2 regions of the Exiguobacterium sp. PvP048 genome follow, and region 2 is predicted to be linked to the other one. Evidence: riboswitches for the same ligand, from Rfam matches in the RefSeq annotation. Region 2 holds a riboswitch; the other holds the start of a gene.

Region 1 (9,568 bases), on a different contig from region 2:
GCCAGTTTATGGTCATCCTGGAATGTCTCTGTGATACCTTTTAATGTCTGGTCTTTTTTCTTCGTCACCGTATCAAATGTCACGACTTTGATGCCTTTGTCGATGGCCGGTTTGATCATGTCATAGGCATAATCCTCTTTGCCGTGCGAGATGATCAATCCGTCATAATCCTGCTGAACGGCTTGGGCGACCAACTCCTTGAACTTGACGTCATTCCCTTCCGAGATAAACGTGTTGACTTGAAAACCAAGTGCTTCCCCTTCCGAGCGGGCGCCGTCCAAAAACTGTTTTGTATGGTCGTCGGAAGCAAGGTTACGGATAACGGCAATCTTGACATCACCCTGAACCCCTTCCGGTACACCGCTGATTTTTTTCACCGGTGTTGCTTCACTGTTCGCGCAAGCAGCCAGTAAGACCGCTGGTGCCAGTACAGCCAATGCTAATTTCTTCATCTCAATCTCTCCTGTCTGTTTAGTGTGTATGTTGTCCGATTGTCTGTTTGATTGTCTCCACATCCGGGTGTTCAATGACTCCGATCTCCGTAATGATGGCGGTGATAAGGTCGTGCGGCGTCACGTCAAACGCCGGATTAAAGACCGGTACGCCGGCCGGTGCCGTCGCTTTTCCGGCAAGCTGTGTCACTTCACGGGCGTCGCGTTCTTCAATCTCGATCTCATCTCCTGACAGACTTGTAAAGTCAAACGTCGACAGCGGTGCGGCGACGTAAAACGGAATTCCGAAGGCACGTGCGAGTAATGCCAGCTGAAACGTCCCGATTTTATTGGCCGTATCCCCGTTCCGGGTAATCCGGTCCGCTCCGACGATGATGGCGGTGATCTGCTTTTCCTTGATCGTATGCGCGACCATATTGTCCGTGATCAAGGTGACGTCAATCCCTGCCCGTTGCAACTCCCATGTCGTCAAACGTGCACCCTGCAACAAAGGCCGTGTTTCCGACGCATAGACGGATAACGGGATGCCTTGCTCCTTGGCGAGATAAAACGGAGCGAGCGCCGTTCCGTAAGCTGCCGTCGCAATTGATCCGGCATTACAAATCGTTAGTACCCGGTCACCGGACTCGAACAATTCCAGTGCATGAACCCCGATTTGACGGGATGTTTTGGCATCCGTCTGATAAAGTTCCAGTGCCTTTTGTTCGAGACATACCGGCAGTTCTTTCAGCGTCGTAGCGGAAACAATCAGCTGATTCAGCTCATCGAGGACATTTCGCAGATTGACGGCCGTCGGACGGGTCGCGAGTAATTGTGCCGACACCTCCAACAACTCCTGTTTTGCTTCAGCCAGCGTCCCTGTCGTCCGAAACGCTTCCTGAACGAGGACGAATCCGCCGAACAGACTGATGGCCGGTGCACCACGGACCCGCAATTGTTTGATGGCGTCAATCGCCTGCGCCAAGTCATGGATGATTTCATAATGTTCTTCTTCCGGAAGACGGGTCTGATCCAAAATTGTCACCGTCCGGTTTTCATAGATGATGCTCTGAACGAATTGGCTCATCGGCTGAGTTCCTCCGTCACGTCAAAATTCCGCAGATCGGTAAACGTCTTGCATTCCGTCCGGCGTTTAATCAAAGCAGCACCAAGCCGCAATGCATGGCGTTTTCGTTCAAGGCGAACGGTCGAATCCGAAATTTGCTCCAAGTCTGCAACTAATGCCAATCCAATCGTCCGGCGAATCAGTTCACAACCGGCAAATCCGAGTGCGTCCTGTAAAATCGTGCTAAGAACATCATCGACCAGTCCGTCTGCCGTCCGGAACGGCTCGACCGCTTCCCGTTCCCATAACGCTTTGAACGTCGAAGCAAACGTCAGCCAGAATGTATCGATATCCTTGATCCGCTCATCCCGCAACCGGTCATAGTCCGGATACGCGGCAAAAAACAGATGTGCGATAAATTGACCGACATCAAATCCGAACGGTCCATAAAACGCAAATTCGGGATCGATGACTTTCGTTTCTTCCGCCGAGGCAAAAATACTGCCTGTATGTAAGTCGCCGTGCAACAATGCGTCGCCCTTCGTGATGAACAAGGCTTCAAGTTTCGCGACTTCCCGTTTCAGTTCCGCGTCGTTCCAAATCCGGTCAACTTCCGCTTCGAGACCTGCTTCAATCGCATTCGTTTCTGCATCATAAAACGGATCCGTGAAGATTAGTTTTTCCGTGATATCGCACAGATCCGGATTGTAGTACTGACGGGCAATCTGTTTTTTCGCGACCGGTCCGACGGCAAAATCCGACGTATAAAACAGTGTCCGCGCCAAATACGAACCGATGTGTTCCGCGAGCAACGGATACTTTTCCCCTTCAAGCAGTCCGCCCCGGACGATTGTCAGATGTGACAAGTCTTCCATCACCGTGAACGCTTCTTCTTTGCTCGCATGGTAGACATGCGGGACAAACGGAACGGCGACTTTCGCGAATTCTTTTAAGGCCGATTGTTCAATCCAGGCCCGTTCGAGCGACAGCGGCCAGCTTTCCCCGACGACTTTTGCATAAGGTAACGCCTGCTTTAAAATCAGCCGTTTTTCCCCTGCCTGAATCCGGAAAACGAGATTTAAATTTCCATCTCCGATTTCCTCTGCCGTCACCGGTTCATTGCCGATCAATCCGAGTGTCCGGACCCGTTCAATCGCGTCCTGTACTGTAAATGCTTGATATCCCATTCTGTTTTCCTCCTTGGTGATCACACGAAAAAACGCCTCTTTTCGTCAAAGAAAAGAGGCGCGGCAGAATATTCCGTCCTCTTATCTCTCAGACGAATGTCTGTTGGATGTAGCACCGTGCCGGATGGTCGGTTGCTGCGGCGTCTTCGGGCCAATTCCCTCTGCCAACTCACGATAAGAGTCATATGTAGTTGTCGTGTGATTGATGTTGGTTTGAATACTACGTGCGCTGCCGGTCGTCTGTCAATTCCCTTTTTTAGTGAAACGGCTTCAAAAACGGAACCGTCTATAGAAGAAGTATTTTCAAAAAAATAAATTTTCAAAATATAGTTTGACAAGTGACGAATCTCATGTAAAAATTGCAATTAGATTTCACAATTTCATCCAATTCTTATCAAGAGCAGACGGAGGGACGAGCCCTACGATGTCGCAGCAACCGACCACTTGGCACGGTGCTAATTCTTGCAGCTATTACGCTGACAGATAAGAGTCCACGCGCAATTTTTCATGGTCTCTTGTCATTGACGAGGGACCATTTTTGTATTCTTTAACAAGGGAGAGACAGTCGATATGACGTATATTACCGCAACCTACCAACTCGGAACGACGGATCAGTTACCAAAACGGGCAGAACAAATCGCGCTCGGTTTGACCGTTGGTTCGTGGACCGATTTAAATCATTTGGAACAACAGCAGCTTGAATCGTTCAAAGGACAAGTTGTTCATACGGAAGAACACGACGGAAAAGGCTACATCACGATCCGTTATCCGGAACACAACGTCTCCCGTGACTTTTCAGCAATCTTAACGACCGTCTTCGGCAAGCTGTCGCTCGACGGACAAATCAAATTAACGGATTTACAGCTTCCGGCTTCGTTCACCACGGACTTCCCCGGTGCCAAATTCGGCATCGAGGGCGTCCGGCAGTTGATTCAAGTCCACGACCGTCCTCTGTTGATGAGCATCTTTAAAGGCGTCATCGGCCGGGACCTCACCTTTTTGCGGGAACAACTCGAAGCGCAACTTGCGGGTGGCATCGATCTCGTCAAAGATGATGAGATTTTGTACGATAATCCGTTGACGCCGGCACTCGACCGGGCGCGGATCGGACGCGACGTCCTAAATGCCCATTATGAAAAGACCGGCAAACGGGCGCTTTACGCGATTACGCTGAGCGGTTCCGTCTTCGGCTTGAAGGATCAGGCGAAACGTTTGATTGAAGCCGGTGCGACCGCCTTTCTGCTCAATACGTTTACATACGGACTCGACGTCTTACGCGAATTAGCGGCTGATCCGGACATTTCCGTTCCGATTTTTAATCATCCGGCCTTAAGCGGTGCCTTGATCGCAAGCCCGGAATACGGCATTGCAGCCCCTGTTTTACTAGGGACTTTACCGCGGCTGGCCGGTGCCGATTTGACGTTGTTCCCGTCACCTTACGGAAACGTCGCCCTCGCCAAAGACTTGGCGCGCGGAATTGCCGTCGAAGCCACACGGATCGGAGAAACGAAGACGATTCTTCCGGTTCCCTCGGCAGGTATTCATCCCGGTCTCGTCGCTCAGCTCGTTCGGGATTTCGGGACTGATTCCGTCATCAATGCCGGCGGTGGCGTTCACGGTCATCCGCAGGGCGCGGCGGCCGGTGTGCTCGCTTTCCGTCAGGCCCTCGACGCAGCACTTGCCGGTGAATCTTTGACGAGTGCCGCAACGCGGCAGGAAGAGCTTCGGGTCGCCCTCGACGCCTGGGGGATTACGAAATGACGATCCGGATTTTATGTGACTTTGACGGGACCGTGACTGAACACGACAATATCATTGCGTTGATGACAGAATTCGCTCCCCCGGAAGCGTTTGAACCGTTGAAAAAAGGTGTCCTCGATCAATCATTGTCCATCCAGTCCGGTGTCGGACAGATGTTCCGGTTGCTCCCCTCGGATCGCAAACAGGACTATATTGATTTTTTGGAACAGCGGGCTGTCATCCGTCCCGGCTTTAAGACCTTACTCGCCTTTGCCAAATCGAACGGGATTGACTTTGCGATCGTCAGCGGCGGAATCGACTTTTTTGTCCAACCGATTCTTCAAGAGTTACTGACAGATGAAGCGATTTACTGCAACGGCAGTGACTTCAGCGGGGAGACGATTCGTATTGAGTGGCCGCACACTTGCGATGCAGCATGCAACAATCAATGCGGGTGTTGTAAAACGTCGATTGCCCGGAAGCTCAAGCAGGATGGCGATATCATCGTCGCGATCGGTGACTCCGTGACGGATTTTGAACTAGCGAAACAAGCGGATCATGTCTATGCCCGCGATTATCTGATTACGCTGTGCAAACAGCACGGGATTGCATACACACCGTTTGAAACATTTTACGACATTGTTGATCATCTGCAGACAACGGAGGTGTACGCATGACATTTTTGACACGATACGAAGAACTCCGCGCCATCAAACAAGAGTTCGCAGCGCGGGACTGGTTTCCCGGTACAAGCGGTAACCTCGCTATTCGGACAAACAGCAGTCCGACGGAATTCCTTGTGACGGCAAGCGGGAAAGATAAACGGCAGGACACGCCGGACGATTTTGTCCATGTCGACGCGACCGGTCAATTGATCGGCGACGAGCAAAACGGACGTCCTTCCGCCGAGACGTTGCTGCATGTCGAAGTGTTTAACCGGACGACAGCCGGCTGCTCGCTTCATGTCCATACCGTCGACAACAACGTTATTTCGGAACTGTACGGAGACCGCAGGGAAATCCGGTTCAGCGGTCAGGAAATCATCAAAGCACTCGGCCGTTGGGAAGAAGATGCGGAAGTCATCGTGCCGATCATCACGAATCATGCCGACATCCCGACTCTTGCCGCTGACTTTGCCAAACACATCCGGACCGAAAGCGGCGCCGTTTTGATTCGCAATCACGGCATCACGGTCTGGGCACCGACTGCTTTTGAAGCCAAAAAACAGTTGGAAGCCTTTGAATTTTTGTTCAGCTACACTTTAAAACTGCAAACGTGCCGACAGGCGATTTATTAAAAGGAGGAATTTACAATGGCAACAGTACTTTTCCAAAAAACAAACGAACGGTATACGGATCAAAACGAGGTATCTGCTTTTCTCGTTTCACGTGGTGTCCTGTACGAACAATGGGATGTCTCGAAGCTCCCGGTAGAACTGGTCGATACGTACACGTTGACGGATGCGGACAAACAAACGATCCTTGATACATTCCAACCGGAAATCACCGATGTTTCGGAACGACGCGGTTATCAGACGGCTGATATCATCTCCCTGTCTGACGCAACACCGAACTTGGATGAGTTGCTCGTCAACTTCCAAAAGGAGCATCACCATACGGATGACGAAGTCCGGTTCATCGTCAGCGGGCACGGTGTGTTTGCGATCCAGGATGACGAAGTCGGCTATTACAACATTGAGTTGAACCCGGGTGATTTGATTTCCGTACCTGTCAACACACGCCATTACTTCACGCTCCAAGAGGATCGAAAAGTTGTGGCGGTCCGGATTTTCGTGACAACGGACGGCTGGGTTCCGATTTATGAGAAGGATCCGATTGAAACAGCAAACTAAGAAAATATCCTGAAGACAGACGGTCCGAATCATCCGGCCGTCTGTTTTTTCGGTCCCATTCCTATCCTACAAACATACCGCTTGTTTCCCCTTCCTCCTATATAATGAAGAAAAGACTTATTTTAACTGGAGGTCACGTGTATGATGATTCGCCCTGTTAAGGAAGACGATTTAAAAGACATCCTTGCCATCTATAACGAAGGCATCGAAGACCGGATCGCGACGCTTGAAACGGATACGAAGGAATTGTCTTTCATGGAAGACTGGTATCGGGAACGGACACCCCGTTATGCCGGTTTTGTGGCGTATGAAGGAACAACGATTCTTGGCTTCATCTCACTTGACCCTTATAACCCTCGTCCCGTCTATCAATCCGTCGGTGAACTGTCGGTCTACATCACCCGGACCCATCGCGGACAGGGCATCGGGCGTCAGCTGTTACATGTCATCGAAGAACACGCGATTACACAAGGTTTCCATAAGTTGATTCTGTTTACGTTCCCCTTTAACAAAATCGGTCAAAAACTGTACATCCGGTCCGGCTTCCGGATTGTCGGAACGTTTAAGGAACAAGGTATGCTCAACGGATATTATGTGGACGTCCTGGCGATGGAGAAGCTGCTCCCGAAAACCATCGACGATCAAATATGATTAACACGGCGTCTGAATGGGAAATTAACGAACAGTGAAACATTCCCAACCCGAAAGGAAGACTGCCCGTGGATATTCAACAGATCCGTAATGCAACACTCGTCGTCACCTATGCCAATCAAGTATTTTTGATCGATCCGTTTCTCGGTGAAAAAGGATCTCTTCCGCCGTTCGGAGAGACGCCGAACGCCGTTCCGAATCCGCTCGTCGACTTGCCCGTTGATGTCTCGACACTGCTTGATCCGGATGCGATTTTCGTCACCCACCTCCATGCCGATCATTTTGATGAGACAGCAAAAGAAATTCTGCCGAAACAGATTCCGCTGTATGCACAAAACCAGGCGGATGTGGCGACAATCCGCGAAGCCGGATTCACGAACGTCTCGTCGTTTGAAAACGGACTGGCGCTCGGTGATATCCGCGTTTACCATACGTCAGGCCGGCACGGTGTCGGGGAAATCGGTCAACGGATGGGCACCGTCTCCGGTCTCGTCTTGACGCACCCGGACGAACCGACACTTTACATCGCCGGTGACACGATTTGGTGTGAAGAAGTTGAGACGGCAATCGAGCAGCATGCGCCTGACATCATCATCGTCAACAGCGGCGCGGCACAATTTTTGACCGGCGAACCGATTACGATGTCCCAGCGTGATTTGCTGGCTGTTCATCAGGCGGCGGCTGAAGCGACTATCATCGTCTCTCACCTCGAGTCGGTCAACCATTGCCTGTTGCGCCGTGATATGATTGCTGATTTTCTGGCCGCCCACCATCTGTCCGCTCATTTTCTCATCCCGGATGACGGTGAAACCATTTCCTTTTAAACGAAACGAAGTCCACTCTCCCGAATATGACGGGGACAGTGGACTTCGTTTTTTTTACTGGTTAACCATGACTTGGAATGACGAGTCCGAGTAACCGGGCAAAGGTGATAGCCTGGCTTTCCGTAACGATGGCCCCCGGCAAAAAGCGTGGATCAATCGTGATGCCCGATAAGTCGGCTTGTCGCAAATCCAGTCCTTTTAATGCCGTCTCGACCCATTGACTTTCCGACAAATCAACTTCATGCAGTCGGAAATCGATTGGCTTCATTTCAAAGAAATGACTTTCCCGCATCGATGTCTGTTCCAGTGTGACATGACGCAACGCCGTCCGGATGACTTGGGCGTAATTGGCCTGACAGTCTTTGATTGTTACGTGATCGATCGTGTTCGACTCAAAATGAATTCCGGTCAGGCGGCAATCCTCAAAAACAACCCGATGAAAACGACTGTCCTGAAACTGACATCCTGTCAGGTCACATTGTTCAAAACGGACATTTTCAAATGAAGCCCGCTCAAAGACCAGTCCTGCAAACGAGACATTCCGAAAACAGACTTGATTGACGTCGAGCCGTTCCGTCAGTTCGACCGGCAACGTCTCTTTCTCATACAACGTTTGATACAGATACGGATCATCGATTTCAACATCCGCAAAGGTTTCCGATGTCAACTGTTGCGGTAACTCGGGTAATTGAATGATTTGTTTTTTCATGTACTTCCCCTTCTTTCCTTTACATCGCATTCACCTTTTCCAGTGTAGCAAAGATTGACTCTTTTTTTATTTTTTTGATTTGAGACCGCTTGAGACCATGATATAGTCAAATCAAAAATAAGAACAAACGTTCTTTTATGTAGTAAGGAGTGTTTTCTATGAATCCGATCCTACCTTTTCCGGACCGACGGATTTTTTGTGTCGACAGTGTCTCTTTTTATGCCAGTTGTGAATGCCGTTATCGAAATTTACCTCCTTTAACGACGAAACTTGCTGTCGTATCGGACTTAACCCGATCCGGATCGGTTATCCTTGCGGCCAGTCCCGCTTTAAAACAACTCGGAATCAAGACAGCTAGTCGTCTTTATCAGATTGAGCAGTTGCCTTATCGTGAGCGGAAACAGATTGTGCTCGTCGAACCACGGATGCTGGCATACATGAAAACATCGATCGAAGTGCTGGACGTCTTGCATCAGTTTGCGCCGCCCGACGCAATCCGGATCTATTCAATTGATGAAAACTTTGTCGACATGAGCGGAACGGAACGGCTTTTCGGATCAGACACGGAAACAGCCTGGAAAATTCAGACGGCAATCTGGCAACAGACCGGCATTCCGGTCCGGATCGGAATCGGTCCGAACAACGTCATTGCAAAGCTGGTCCTCGATTTACGCGGAAAACGTGAAGGTATCGCACAATGCGGTTATGCGGATGTCTCTCGGTTGTTGCATGATTTTCCGGTCCGCAAGATGTGGGGCGTCGGACGGATGATGGAGCAACACTTGTCGGTAATGGGAATCCACACCATTGGGGACCTGGCAGCAGCCCCGGTCGAAGATCTGCACGAACGGTTCGGCGTAATCGGGGCAGAACTTTGGCACCATGCCTGGGGAATCGACGGTTCTCCGACAATCATTGATCCGATGACCTTGTTCCGGACTGCACCGGATACCAAACGAACGATCGGACATGGGGTGACCCTGATGCGTGACTATTACCAGTACGAACAGATTCGTTTAGTTCTCGCCGAATTAGCAAGTGATGTTGCGGCACGGGTCCGTTTTTCCAATCAGGTCGGTTGGACGGTCCATCTTGGCGTCCGCTACTC
Region 2 (9,568 bases):
AGATTCCGGAACTTCCGGTGCAGGACGGACATTTCCTGTCGTTTACGGCAGATGATGCGAAAAGCTTTGTTTCGACGTATGCGTTTCATCATCTGACGGATGAGGAAAAGGGAGAAGCTGTTGATTTGATGGCGAAGATTTTGCCGCACGACGGAAAAATCGTTTATGCCGATACGATGTTTGTTTCGGAAGAAGCCCGCTTACAAACGATTGCTGAAGCGAAAGCACAAGGATTTAACGGACTGGCGGAAGATTTGGAACGTGAGTTTTATCCACTGATTCCGGTGATGGAACAGATTTTTGCGTCACGCGGTTTTGATGTTTCATTCACACAATACAATCACTTCGTCTGGCTCGTAGAAGCCGAGAAAATGGGGGAATAAATCATGACACTCAAAAAAATGAACGTAGAAAGCTTTAACCTGGACCATACGAAAGTCAAAGCACCATATATCCGTGTTGCCGGTTACAAAGACGGTAAAGTCGACCAAGTCGTCAAATACGACATCCGCTTCACACAACCGAACGTCGAACAAATGCCGATGCGTGCGATGCACACACTCGAGCACTTACTCGCTGAAAACATCCGCAACTACTCGGATGACGTGATCGATGTGTCGCCGATGGGATGCCAAACAGGTTTCTACATGGCGATGATGAACTTCGATTCGGTCGAAAAAATGAGCGAACTCGTTGAGAAAACATTAAAAGACGTCTTAGCAGCAGAAGAAATTCCAGCGCAAAACGAAGTCCAATGCGGATTCGCAAGCGCCCACGACCTTAAAGGAGCGAAGCACTATGCCGAGAAAATGCTTGCCGGTCGTGATGAATGGGACATCGTCTTCGGATGATCGCGAAATCAGTCCGCGACCTCGTCGGAAATACGCCGCTCTACGAGATTACTTCATTCGATTTGCCTGCTGGTACGCGGATTTTGGCGAAGCTCGAATGGATGAACCCTGGGGGCAGCGTCAAAGACCGCCTGGGCATTCAACTCGTTGATGCCGCGATCGAACAGGGATATGTGACACGAGGCGGAACAATCATCGAACCGACTGCCGGCAACACCGGCATCGGTTTGGCGCTCGCCGCTAAAAAATATGACCTTCAAGTCATCTGTGTCGTTCCGGAAAAGTTCAGCCAGGAGAAACAGACGTTGATGCGTGCACTCGGCGCGACTGTCGTCAACACACCGACTGAGCTCGATATGCAGGGTGCGATCGATAAAGCCAAAGAACTCGGACAAACGATTCCAAACAGCTATGTTCCGCTTCAATTCGAAAACGAAGAAAATCCGGTTACGTATCAGCGGACACTTGGTCCTGAGCTGATGGCGGAGCTGGATCAGATTGATTGGTTCGTTGCCGGATGCGGATCAGGTGGAACGTTTGCCGGAACAGCGGCGTATTTAAAAGAACGTCTCGGGACAAAAGGTGCAATCGTTGAACCGGAAGGATCGGTCCTCAACGGGGGACCAGCCGGACCGCATAAGACGGAAGGCATCGGGACGGCCAAATGGCCAAGTCTCGTTTCCCGTGACTTAGTGGATGAAATTCATACGATTTCCGATCATGACGCTTTTACGAAAGTCCATGAACTGGCGGCCCGTGAAGGATTGCTCGTCGGCAGTTCGGCCGGCGCGGCACTCGTTGCAGCACTTGATCTGGCACATCGTTTTCCCGGCAGTACCATCGTCACCGTCTTTGCGGACAGTGCCGAACGGTATTTAAGCCAACAAATCTTTGAAAAGGTGGACGAGACACATGCGTAAAAAGACAGCATTGATTCATGGAGGAACAGGCGTCGATCGAGCAACAGGTGCCGTTACACCCCCGATTTATCAGACAAGTACCTACAAACAGGAAAAAATCGGTCAGTTAAAAGAAGGATATGAGTATTCCCGGACAGCGAACCCGACACGGACGAGCATCGAACGTCTGATTGCCGATCTTGAAGGCGGCGCACGCGGTTTTGCCTTCGGATCAGGAATGGCGGCGATTCACGCTGTCTTTAACCTGCTTGAGTCAGGTGACCATATCGTCATGACGGATGACGTCTACGGCGGAACGTTCCGTTTGATGCAACGTGTCCTGCCGAAGTTCAACATCCAAGTGACGTTCGTCGATACGACGGATCTCGCGGCGACGGAAGCTGCGGTGCAAGACAACACGAAGATGCTGTATGTCGAAACACCGACGAACCCGTTGTTGAAAGTTACAGATATCGCAGCAGTTGCTGAGATTGCGAAACGCAATAACTTGAAACTCGTCGTCGATAACACATTCGCGACACCATACTTGCAACAACCACTCGCACTCGGTGCAGATATCGTTCTGCACAGCGCGACAAAATACATCGGCGGTCATTCGGACGTCGTCGCCGGACTTGTCGTCGTCAACAGCGACGAGCTCGGAGAAGATCTTCACTTCATCCAAAACTCGACCGGCGGTATTCTTGGACCGCAGGACAGCTTCCTGCTCGTCCGTGGATTACGGACGCTTGGTATCCGGATGGATGCAATCGAAGAAACATCACACGATCTCGTTCAGTTCTTACAGGAACAGGACGTCGTCTCAAACATCTTCTATCCGGGACTGGCATCACATCCGGGTCACGCGACACAACAAAAACAAGCGACCGGTTTCGGCGGCATGATCAGCTTTGATGTCGGTTCAGCAGAAAATGCGGAGAAACTCGTCGAAGCGACACATTTCTTCACATTGGCTGAAAGTCTTGGAGCGGTCGAGAGTCTGATTTCCGTTCCGGCACGGATGACACATGCGTCGATTCCGGCAGAGCGTCGCGCAGAACTCGGAATTACGGATGGTCTCGTTCGGATCTCGGTAGGTCTTGAGGACGCGGAAGACTTGAAAGAAGATTTGGCACGTGCTTTCAGTCTGCTTCAACCGGTTTCAGAAAAAACTGTTTGACAAGCAAAATAACCCCTGCTAATATTCAGATTATATTAAAAATAACTTAATACCGATAACTCTTATCGAGAGTGGTGGAGGGACTGGCCCGATGAAACCCGGCAACCGCGGAATTTATTCCGAAGTGGTGCTAATTCCAGCAGACATTTGTCTGCAAGATGAGAGCAAATGGTTTTGTGTACTGAAAAAGTGCGCGCGTTTGCTCTAAAACGTGCGCACTTTTTTTATGTTTAGGAGGGACCGTATTGATTCGCTTACAGGATGTAGGAAAGATTTATCGCTCGAAGCGCGGATCGGTTGAAGCCGTCGTCAATGTCGACTTGTCAATCGAGCGCGGTGAAATTTTTGGAATAATCGGTTATTCAGGGGCAGGGAAATCAACACTGATTCGTTTGCTGAACATGCTGGAGGCACCGACGAGCGGCTCGATTCAAATCGACGGTGTCGAAATGACGACGCTCAAACCAAAAGAATTACGGGGCGTCCGTAAAAACGTCTCAATGGTGTTCCAACACTTTAATCTGCTTTGGTCACGGACAGTCGAAGAAAACATCATGTTCCCGCTTGAGCTCGGCGGTTATCCGAAAGCCCGTCGTAAAGAACGGGTTGCCGAACTGATTCAGCTCGTCGGACTCGACGGACGTGAAGGCGCTTATCCGTCGCAACTGTCTGGTGGACAAAAACAACGGGTCGGGATTGCCCGGGCACTGGCATCCAATCCGGACGTCTTACTCTGTGACGAAGCGACCAGTGCGCTGGATCCAAAAACGACCGACTCGATCCTCGAGTTGTTGGTCGACATCAACAAAAAATTAAAACTGACGATCGTCTTGATCACACACGAGATGCATGTCATTCAAAAAATCTGTCACCGGGTCGCCGTCATGGAAGCCGGGAAAATCGTCGAACAGGGACCGGTTGCTGAAGTATTCCGTCACCCGAAACAGGCGATGACCAAAGAGTTCGTCAAACAATTGACGTCACCGTCTGAAAACGAATTGACGTTTGCGAAATTACGCGAGCGGTATCCGACCGGGAAAATCGTCCAGCTGACGTTTGTCGGTTCGACAGCGGAAAGTCCGATCCTTGCCGAAGTCATGAAAGATTCGAACTTATTATTCAATATCATCGGCGGAAACGTCGGACAGACGCAGGACGGAGCACTCGGAACGCTGTTCATTCAGTTGCTCGGTTCGGAACAGGAAGCACAAGTGGTCATCGCCAAACTTCAAGCGAGTGACGTTGAAGTGGAGGTGGATCACCGATGAGTACATTTTTTGCAGATGTGGATTGGGATATGGTCTGGGAAGCAACAGGCAGTACGATCTATATGACGGCCGTTGCGGGACTTGCAACGTTTGTCCTTGGACTGGCAATCGGTCTGTTGTTATATGCGACGAACGAAGAATTATTGTTTAAAAATCGGACACTGTATTCCGTGCTCAGCTTTTTAGTCAATATCTTCCGTTCGATCCCGTTTATCATTCTATTGATCCTGTTAATCCCGATCACGAAAATCATCGTTGGATCATTCTTAGGACCAACGGCTGCGCTACCTGCGTTAATTCTAGGTGCAGCACCGTTTTACGGCCGGATGGTCGAACTGGCGCTTCGTGAAGTCGATAAGGGTGTCATTGAGGCGGCTGAATCGATGGGAGCAACGAAGTTCCAAATCATCTATAAAGTCCTGATTCCGGAAGCTCTTCCGGCAATCGTCTCCGGTATCACCGTGACGCTCGTCGCACTCGTCGGTTACACGGCAATGGCCGGGTTAGCCGGTGGTGGTGGACTGGGAGACATGGCCTTCATCGAAGGATTCCAGCGTTCACAAAATAACATCACGGTCATCGCGACACTGTTGATTCTTGTCATCGTCTTCATCATTCAAATTATCGGTGACCTGCTCGTCAAAGCCATCGATAAACGGTAACACCTATCTTATTTAACCTTGGGAGGAATCATTCATGAAACTTTGGAAAAAATTCGTCGGCACAGCAGCCGTATCGGTCTTAGCAGTCAGTCTTGCAGCATGTGGAGAAGAATCTTCATCAGGCAGCAGCGATTCAAAAACACTCGTCATCGGGGCGTCAAATGTTCCCCATGCTGAAATTCTCGAGCACGTCCAAAAAGAATATGAAGCAAAAGGCTATAAACTCGAAATCAAAAAGTTCCAGGATTACGTCCTGCCGAACAAAGCACTTGCTGAAAAAGAAATCGATGCGAACTATTTCCAACACGTGCCGTACCTGGAGCAACAGGAAAAAGAAAACAAAGACTATAAATTCGCGAGTGCCGGCGGCGTTCACGTCGAACCGCTCGGTGTCTACTCTAAAAAATACAAGTCTTTGGATGAACTGCCAAAAGGTGCAACGATTTTAACGAGCTCAAACGTCGCTGAACGCGGACGTGTCTTGACGTTCCTTCAAAACGAAGGACTGATCAAGTTGAAAGACGGTAAAACAACCGATGCACAGCTCAAAGACATCGCGGAAAACCCGAAAAACATCAAGTTCAAAACAAACATCGAAGCGTCACTCTTACCGCAAGCTTACAAAAACAACGAAGGCGACGCGGTCCTCATCAACACGAACTATGCGATTGACAACGGGTTGAACCCGTTGAAAGATACGATTGCACTGGAAGACGAGTCTTCACCGTACGTCAACATCATCGTCACACGTGACGGCGATGAAAAAGACAAGCGCGTCACGACATTGCTCGATATTCTCCACGAGAAAAAGAACCAGGACTGGATCACAAAAGAATACAAAGGTGCAGTCGTACCGGTCAGCAAATAAGTTGCTTCCTTCAATGCATTCTTCCTATATAATGGAAGGATGCATTGTTTTTTGTGCGAAAGGGGGATTTCCATGCAACGTTTGAAACAGCTTCATCCACTGACGGTCGGCGTCCTGCTCGGAACGTTTTTTGCAAGACTCGGGACATTCATCACGATGCCGTTTTTTGCGATTTACTTGTCGGTCGTTCTGAAGTTCAGTCCGGTTGATGTCGGCTGGATCCTCAGTATCTCGGCCATCGCCAGTCTGGTCATGAGTTTCGTCGGCGGGACATTATCCGACCGCTACGGCCGCCGGACGATGATGCTCAGCGGAACGTTTGGTTTTGTGCTTGTCTTTATCGGACTGGCCCAGGTCGAGACCTTTTGGGCATTCTTCATCCTGAGTGCCTTAAACGGTATTTTCCGGTCCATCTTCGAACCGTCCGCCCGGGCGTTGATCAGTGATACGACCGATGAAAAGAACCGGCTGTTCGTCTTTAACATCCGTTACACCTGCATCAATATTGCAGCTGCGATCGGACCGGGGATCGCCTTGTTGCTCAGTGCCGGCAATACGGCGGTTACCTTCTATATTACGGCGTTCGTTTACTTCGGCTACGGCGTCGCAATTTTTATTCTGTTCCGACGTCATCCGATCACGGAAAGTCACGGCGGGAAAAAGGTGTCGTTCGGGGCAACGGTCCGTCTGCTGAAGACCGACGTCGCCTTTACGTTCGCACTCGCCGGAATCATCTTCGGTGTCTTCGGCTACAGTCAGTTCAACTCGACGTTGCCGCAGTTTTTAACGACGACGACCTTATTGTCCGGGGGAACGAGTCTGTTTGCCTTGTTGATTACGATTAACGCGATCACCGTGCTCGTCGTTCAGTACCCGATCATGAAGTTCGGTGTCAAGACATCACCGCTCGTCTCGATCACGGTCGGTATTGCGACCGTTGCCGTCGGATTATTCGTCATGGGAACGGCCGGTACGGTCTGGCTGATGATTGGCGCGATGTTCATCTTCACATGCGGGGAAGTGATGATGTTTACGATGACGGACATTTTAACGGACAGCTTTGCGACACCGGAATTACGGGGAAGTTACTTCGGGGCGATGGGCTTGACATCGATTGGTCAATCGGTCGGACCGGTCATCGGCGGACAATTGTTACTTTATTTTGGACCGGAACGTCCGCTGCCGATTTTCGGTATTTTAGCCCTCTTGACAGTTCTCGGAATACCACTGCTCTTACTGTCACAGCGGGTTCATCGTCAAACGAAACCGGAAGAAGAGAAGGAAGTCGTCTCACTTTAAAGTCATTCTCACTAAAAGGCTCGGTTTTGAGAAAAAACCATGAGCGATGACGCTTGAATAATGTGGTATGATTCATTAAGATTAGAATGATACTAAATTAGTAACTCTCGTGAACTGAATCGTCAGACACGAAATGAATAGATGGAGGGATTCTACATGAAGGCTTCACACTTAAAGATTGAAGATTTACACGTTGCAATCGACGGCAAAGAAATCTTGAAAGGCGTCAACTTAGAAATCAAAGGCGGCGAAATCCACGCGGTCATGGGACCAAACGGGACTGGTAAATCAACACTCGCATCTGCATTGATGGGTCACCCGACGTATGAAGTGACATCAGGATCAGTCACACTCGACGGCGAAGACGTCCTCGAAATGGAAGTCAACGAACGTGCGCAAGCAGGTATGTTCCTTGCCATGCAATACCCAAGCGAAATCAGTGGTGTCACGAACTCAGACTTCCTGCGTTCAGCAATCAACTCACGCCGCGAAGAAGGCGATGAAATCTCACTCATGAAATTCATCCGTCAACTCGACGCGCAAATGGGTCTTCTCGAAATGCCGGGCGAAATGGCACACCGTTACCTCAACGAAGGTTTCTCGGGCGGAGAGAAGAAACGGAATGAAATTCTCCAAATGACGATGCTGAAACCAGCCATCGCCATCCTTGACGAAATCGATTCAGGTCTTGATATCGATGCGCTTAAAGTTGTCGCAAAAGGTGTTAACGAAATGCGTTCACCTGAATTCGGCTGCTTGATCATCACGCACTATCAACGTCTCTTGAACTATATCGAGCCTGATTTCATCCACATCATGATGGGCGGAAAAATCGTCATGTCTGGTGGTAAAGAACTTGCTCACCGTCTCGAAGCAGAAGGTTATGACTGGGTTAAAAAAGAACTCGGCATCGAAGAAGTCGAAATCGAAACAAAAGCGTAAGACGAGGGAGGAAGCATGATGACTGTAGAACTGAATCTTGCCGTAAATCGCGAGGCAGTGGCAGAACGTGCGACTCGCTTAGGGGAACCGGCTTGGATGATTACCAAGCGTCAAGATGCACTTGATCTTGCCCCGACGCTCGCATTGCCAAAAGTAGAAAAAATTAAAATCGGTGGCTGGAACTTCACAGAAGGTACAGCAGATCTCGAAACGGTAACTGGTCTGACACCGGATATCGAATCGTTGATCGGTGAAAACCGTGACCATATGCTGATCACGCGTAACGGACAACTCGTCCACGCGCAAAACAGCGAAGCGACGAACGGCGTCATCTTCACGACGCTTGAAGACGCAATGAAGCACCATCCGGAGCTCGTCGAGAAATACTTCATGACAGAAGGCGTCAACGTCAACGAAGATCGTCTCGCAGCACTCAACGCAGCACTCATGAACGGCGGTACATTCCTGTATGTACCAAAAGGCTTGAAGTTGACTGTTCCGATGCAGGCCATCTATACGCTGGAACAAACAGGCGGTGCGTTGTACCACCATGCGATCATCATCGCAGATGTCGACAGTGAACTGACGTATATCGAAAACTTCGTCTCTTACGGCGAAGAAGCCCATAACGTCAACGTCGTGACAGAAGTCTTCGTCGAAGACAATGCGAAAGTTCTTTTCGGAGGCGTCGATACGCTTGCGAAAGGTGCTGTGACGTATATGAACCGTCGCGGTGTCGTCAAACAAGGCGCGAAGCTCGAATGGGCACTCGGTCACATGAATGACGGACACACGATCACGGAAACGAAAACACACCTCGTCGGTAATGATTCGTTCTCGGACACGAAAGCCGTAACGGTTGGTCGTGGCGAGCAAAAACAAAACTTCAACGTCCGGACAGACCATTTTGGTAAAGGTTCGGAAGGTTTCATCTTGATTCACGGTGTTCAGAAAGATTCAGCGACATCGATCTTTAACGGAACATCAATGATTCACCATGGCGCTTCAAAATCAAACGGTGTCCAAACGGAACGTGTCCTCATGTTGTCTGAAAAGGCACGGGGAGACGCAAACCCGATCCTCTTGATTGACGAAGATGATGTCATGGCAGGACACGCGGCATCTGTCGGTCGTGTCGATGAACTTCAACTCTACTACTTGATGAGCCGTGGTCTTTCACGCAAAGAAGCAGAACGTCTCGTCGTTCACGGTTTCTTACAACCGGTTGTTTCGGAACTCGCGATTGACTCTGTCAAAGAACGCCTCGTTCAAGTGATCGAAGGGAAAGTAAACTAATATGGGAATCGATGCATCCATCCGCAATCAGTTTCCGATTCTTGACCAACAGGTTAATGACCGGAAACTCGTCTATTTAGATAGTGCGGCTTCGTCACAAAAGCCGCTCGTCGTCATTGAGGCGATTGAGAACTACTACAAGACGGTTCATTCGAATGTGCACCGTGGCGTCCATACGCTCGGAACACGAGCGACGGATGCGTACGAAGGTGCGCGTGAGAACGTACGTCGTTTCATCAAGGCGCAACACCATGAAGAGATTATCTTTACCCGCGGGACGACGACAGCGATCAATATCGTCGC

The links. A riboswitch is a leader RNA that binds a small molecule or an ion and turns the genes downstream of it on or off. The one in region 2 is predicted to bind S-adenosylmethionine.
Positions count from the first base shown of each region.
Region 1: it holds a riboswitch for S-adenosylmethionine, as region 2 does, so the genes downstream of both, ABIC15_RS11290 (2,3-diketo-5-methylthiopentyl-1-phosphate enolase) here and ABIC15_RS03035 (methionine ABC transporter ATP-binding protein) in region 2, are expected to answer to the same signal.

Region 1 covers NZ_JBEPSU010000006.1:17,027-26,594, forward strand. The annotation lists gene ABIC15_RS11275 (sugar ABC transporter substrate-binding protein) at 1-452, opposite strand, end outside; gene mtnA (S-methyl-5-thioribose-1-phosphate isomerase) at 472-1,518, opposite strand; gene mtnK (S-methyl-5-thioribose kinase) at 1,515-2,684, opposite strand; SAM riboswitch class I at 2,763-2,865, opposite strand; SAM riboswitch class I at 3,073-3,174, shown strand; gene ABIC15_RS11290 (2,3-diketo-5-methylthiopentyl-1-phosphate enolase) at 3,255-4,445, shown strand; gene ABIC15_RS11295 (2-hydroxy-3-keto-5-methylthiopentenyl-1-phosphate phosphatase) at 4,442-5,101, shown strand; gene ABIC15_RS11300 (methylthioribulose 1-phosphate dehydratase) at 5,098-5,721, shown strand; gene ABIC15_RS11305 (1,2-dihydroxy-3-keto-5-methylthiopentene dioxygenase) at 5,737-6,276, shown strand; gene ABIC15_RS11310 (arsinothricin resistance N-acetyltransferase ArsN1 family A) at 6,418-6,927, shown strand; gene ABIC15_RS11315 (MBL fold metallo-hydrolase) at 6,996-7,751, shown strand; gene ABIC15_RS11320 (pentapeptide repeat-containing protein) at 7,813-8,460, opposite strand; gene ABIC15_RS11325 (Y-family DNA polymerase) at 8,619-9,568, shown strand, end outside.
Region 2 covers NZ_JBEPSU010000001.1:601,375-610,942, reverse strand. The annotation lists gene ABIC15_RS03055 (class I SAM-dependent methyltransferase) at 1-383, shown strand, start outside; gene ABIC15_RS03050 (S-ribosylhomocysteine lyase) at 387-851, shown strand; gene ABIC15_RS03045 (PLP-dependent cysteine synthase family protein) at 848-1,771, shown strand; gene ABIC15_RS03040 (bifunctional cystathionine gamma-lyase/homocysteine desulfhydrase) at 1,764-2,930, shown strand; SAM riboswitch class I at 2,990-3,095, shown strand; gene ABIC15_RS03035 (methionine ABC transporter ATP-binding protein) at 3,176-4,198, shown strand; gene ABIC15_RS03030 (methionine ABC transporter permease) at 4,195-4,860, shown strand; gene ABIC15_RS03025 (MetQ/NlpA family ABC transporter substrate-binding protein) at 4,895-5,728, shown strand; gene ABIC15_RS03020 (MDR family MFS transporter) at 5,801-7,027, shown strand; gene sufC (Fe-S cluster assembly ATPase SufC) at 7,184-7,969, shown strand; gene sufD (Fe-S cluster assembly protein SufD) at 7,988-9,265, shown strand; gene ABIC15_RS03005 (cysteine desulfurase) at 9,267-9,568, shown strand, end outside.